2 regions of the Streptosporangium sp. 'caverna' genome follow, and region 1 is predicted to be linked to the other one. Evidence: riboswitches for the same ligand, from Rfam matches in the RefSeq annotation. Region 1 holds a riboswitch; the other holds the start of a gene.
What was found. A riboswitch is a leader RNA that binds a small molecule or an ion and turns the genes downstream of it on or off. The one in region 1 is predicted to bind glycine.

Region 1 (2,193 bases):
GGTCGTCCACGACCGTCTGGTTGACCTCGACGATCTCGCCGCTGACCGGGGCGAAGATGTCGCTCACCGACTTGGTCGACTCGACCTCGCCGACCGCGTCGCCGGCGGCGACCGTCGTACCGGCCTCGGGGACCTGTACGAAGACCACGTCACCCAGCGCCTCGGCGGCATACGCGGTGATGCCCACGGTGAGGGTCAGGCCGTCGTCGACGCCGGCGATCCACTCGTGTTCCTTGGTGTACTGCAGGTCCTCGGGAATGCTGCTCACTTTTTCCTCCTGTAGAAAGGCAGTTCGACGACGTCGACTGCCTCGTGGCTACCCCGGATGTCCACGGCCAGGCCGGTGGACAGGCCGTTGTCCACATAGGCCATCGCGATGGGCCTGCCCAGTGACTGGGAGGGCGCTCCGCTGGTGACCTCGCCGACGACGCTGCCGTCACCGGCGACGACCACCGGATACCCATGGCGGGGCACCCTGCGGCCGGTCGCGATCAATCCGACCAGGCGGCGGGTCGGCGGGACGTCCTTGAGCGGTTCCAGGGCGGCCCGGCCGACGAAGTCGCCCGGTTTGTCAAACCTCACCACACGGCCCAGCCCGGCGTCGAACGGAGTGTGCTCCGCCGACAGTTCATTGCCGTAGAGCGGCATGCCCGCCTCCAGGCGGAGGGTGTCGCGTGCGGACAGTCCGGCGGGGATCAGGCCGTACGGCTCGCCCGCCTTGGTGAGCGCCGCCCAGAGCGGCTCCGCGTCACCGGCCGGGACGAACAGCTCGAAGCCGTCCTCGCCGGTGTAACCGGTGCGGGCGACGAGCGCCTCGCGGCCGGCCACGGTGGCGGGAAGCCCCGCGTAATATTTGAGCCCGTCGAGGTCGGCGTCGGTGAGCTCGCCCAGGATGGCCTGTGCCCGCGGGCCCTGGACCGCGATCAGCGCGTACTCCTCGGAGCGGTCGTCCACCGTCGCGTCGAAGTCCTTGGCGCGATCGGTGAGCTCGGCGGCGACGCGGGGATAGTTGGAGGCGTTGGCGACGACCATGAACTCGTCGGGGGCCAGCCGGTAGACGATCAGATCGTCCAGCACGTGGCCTTCGGCGTCGACGATCATCGTGTAGCGGGCGCGGCCCGGCTCGACGGCGGAGATGTAGCCGACCAGCGCGTAGTCGAGGGCCTCGCCGGCCTGCGGGCCGGTCACGAAGATCTCGCCCATGTGGGACAGGTCGAACAGTCCTGCCGCCTGGCGGACCGCGTTGTGCTCGGTGGACTCGCTGCCGTAGCGGAGCGGCATCAGCCAGCCCGCGAAATCGGTCAGCGTCGCGCCGAGGGTCTCGTGGACGCCGCGCAGCGGCGTAGGTCGGGACATGTTCGCACCTCAGGCAGGGGACAGATGAGAGCATCCTCCCCCTCTGTCATGGGTGCCTGAGAGTTTCGCCCGATTTTTGCCGGACTTTCACCTTCGGCGAGGCCGCGGGGCCTGCTTTCCAGAGGACACCTACCCGTACGGTCCTTTGCCTTGAGAGGTTCGCGGGGAGGGCTTGCTCCTTCAGGGGTCCTGGTCTGGCTGTCAGGACGCTCTCCCGCACGGGATTCATCGGTGTTGCGACCAGCCTAACGGCCCGCACCTGCCCGGCGAAATCCCCCTGCGGTGAGGCCCCCTTCCCGGCGCCTCCCCGTGCCTGGCCCGCCTTGCCGGCGGGTCGCTCCGCGCCCCGGGATCGGACATCGGGAAGGCGGGGTCAGGCGCTTTCGCCCGCCGTGAGCAGACCGTCGCCGGGGAGGTCGTCCTCGGCGGGCGCGTCCTCGGTCCGTACGGTGCGCACCGCTCCGCCGCCGGCGGCCGTCGCGGCCAGACGTTCCTCGGCGCCGTCGACGATCTGCAGGTCGGCCCTGGTGTGCGCGATGGCCGCGTCGACGAGCAGGGACACCAGGGGGTCGTTCTGCTCGCGGCGAAGGCGCGTCAGCGCGGCCAGGTCCGACAGGTATGCCCTGCGCTGCGCGGACACGAACGCGCCGAGGGACTCCGTGCCCAGCCGGCCGGCCGCGAGCAGCTTGAGGAACAGCTCGTCCCGGAACCCCGACGAACGGATCCACGGGGTGCCCGCCCACTCCCGGAGCTCGTCGGCGCCCGCCTCGGTCAGCTGGTAGAGCGTCTTGTCCGGGCGGTCGCTCTGCGCCACGTGGCTGCGGGTCACGTGACCGT
Region 2 (2,193 bases), 2.4 Mb from region 1:
AGGCGGGGCGCCTGTCGGCGTCCTGGGAGACTCCGACCAGGCGGCCGGGCATCTGGCGCTGCAGTCCCTCGCGAACCGCCATGTAGGCCGCGTGGGGGCCGCCGAAGCCGAGCGGGACGCCGAAGCGCTGCGAGGAGCCGATCGCGATGTCGGCGCCGAGCTCGCCGGGCGCGGCGAGCATGGTGAGGGCGAGCAGGTCGGCGGCGGCGACCATCTGGGCGCCGCGCGCGTGGGCGGCGTCGGCGATGGCGCGGAAGTCCCTGACCCGGCCGCTGGCGCCCGGATACTGGACGAGCACGCCGAAGCACTCGGGGAGCTCGCCGGTGAAGTCACTCTCGACCAGCTCGATGCCGATCGGCTCGGCCCGGGTCCGCAGCACCGCCTTGGTCTGCGGCAGCGCGTCGGCGTCGACCACGAACACGTTCGCGGCGCCGCGGCTCGCGCGGCGGGCCAGGGTCATGGCCTCGGCCGCGGCGGTGGCCTCGTCCAGCAGGGAGGCGCCGGCGACGTCGAGCGCGGTCAGGTCGGAGATGACCGTCTGGAAGTTGATCAGGGCCTCCAGCCGGCCCTGGGAGATCTCCGGCTGGTAGGGCGTGTACGCGGTGTACCAGCCCGGGTTCTCCAGGAGGTTGCGGCGGATGACGCCCGGGGTGATCGTGTCGTGGTAGCCGAGGCCGATCATCGAGGTGAGCACGCTGTTGCGCTCGGCGAGGGCGCGCAGCTCGGCGATGGCCTCGGGCTCGCTCGCCGCCGGGGGCAGGCTCAGCCGGTCGGAGAACCGGATCGCCTCCGGCACGGCCACCGCGATCATGTCGGCGGTGGAGGCGAACCCGACCGCCTCCAGCATGCGGGTCTGGTCTGCGTCGTCAGGTCCGATATGACGGGTCGAGAACGGCGGAGAGCTGAGCTCACTGAGCAGTGACAGGTCGGTCATGGAGAGCCTCCCGAGGCGGTGGAGACCGGCGCAGGGCGCGGGCCTATGCCGGATTCCCCCTCTGTCACCTCGACCTGAGAGCTTCGCCTCCCCTGCCGGGGAGGCTTTCACCGTCGGTGAGACGCGACTGGCGGACGCGTCTTCTTTCCAGAGTTGCCTCGTCCGCGCGGTACATGGTGCCTGAGAGATTCCGGGGAGGTTGCTCCTTCGGCGCCCCGATCTTGTCGGGGTCTCTCCCGCACGGTGTCAGTGGCGAGACAACTTTACCCCGTGCGGCGAGCCCTGCGACGACGGGCCAGCTCATCGGCGTGATGATCTTCTAAAGGGCTCTCGCTCGACTCCGCAGGTTCGCCGGGAAGATCTGCGAGGGAGCCCTCCACCTCCTGCCACACCCGGCCGAGCGCGATGCCGAAAACGCCCTGACCTCCCTGAAGGAGGTCGATGACCTCGTCGGGCGAGGTGCACTCGTAGACGCTCACCCCGTCGCTCATCAAAGTGATCTGGGCGAGGTGGTTGACGCCGCGGTCGCGCAGGTGCTGCACCGCGATGCGGATCTGCTGGAGGGAGACGCCGGTGTCGAGCAACCGTTTGACGACCTTGAGCACCAGGATGTCGCGGAAGCCGTACAGCCGTTGGGTACCCGAGCCGTGAGCGGCTCGGACGGTGGGCTCGACCAGTCCGGTGCGTGCCCAGTAATCCAGTTGCCGGTAGGTGATGCCGACCGCGGCACAGGCCGTCGCACCCTTGTATCCGAGGTCGGCGGGCACTTTCACCGGTTGCCCGTCGAACAGCAGACCTTCTTCACCCGCGCGCTGACGTGCCGATTGGCGCCGTTCCGGGTCATCCTGATCGGCGTTTCTATCCTCGCCGCTGCTGACCGCCACGCGGACCTCCGGCTTTCTCTCATCCCACGGCCTGATCTGGGGGTTTGCGCACGGCCGCAGGTTTCACTTGCACCGTAAGACTGGGGCCAAGCTCAGTCAACGACCCCACCCGGCGCGTCGTGAAGCGTAAATGCACCGAAATACCTACCCCGCGCGACCAAAGTCCTCGGGTGTGATCGTGTCAAGGAATTCCCTGAACTTCTCCACTTCGTCCTCCTGGTCGTCGGGGATGATCACCCCGGCTTCCCGGACCACCTCCTCGCTCGCGAAGATGCGTGCGCCGGTGCGCAGTGCCAAGGCGATCGAGTCCGAAGGACGGGCGCTCACCTCGACCCCGTTCGAGAACACGAGATCGGCAAAGAAGATCCCGTCACG

Region 2: linked by a shared signal. The riboswitch ahead of gcvP (aminomethyl-transferring glycine dehydrogenase) and the one ahead of gcvT (glycine cleavage system aminomethyltransferase GcvT) in region 1 are both predicted to bind glycine.

What each region holds. Positions count from the first base shown of each region.
Region 1 is NZ_CP029711.1:1,581,285-1,583,477, forward strand. Features, by position in the region: gene gcvH (glycine cleavage system protein GcvH) at 1-268, opposite strand, end outside; gene gcvT (glycine cleavage system aminomethyltransferase GcvT) at 265-1,356, opposite strand; glycine riboswitch at 1,390-1,484, opposite strand; glycine riboswitch at 1,485-1,583, opposite strand; gene DKM19_RS07120 (PadR family transcriptional regulator) at 1,730-2,193, opposite strand, start outside.
Region 2 is NZ_CP029711.1:3,958,835-3,961,027, reverse strand. Features, by position in the region: gene gcvP (aminomethyl-transferring glycine dehydrogenase) at 1-934, opposite strand, end outside; glycine riboswitch at 1,092-1,183, opposite strand; gene DKM19_RS17480 (MerR family transcriptional regulator) at 1,198-1,818, opposite strand; gene DKM19_RS17475 (bifunctional nuclease family protein) at 1,963-2,193, opposite strand, start outside.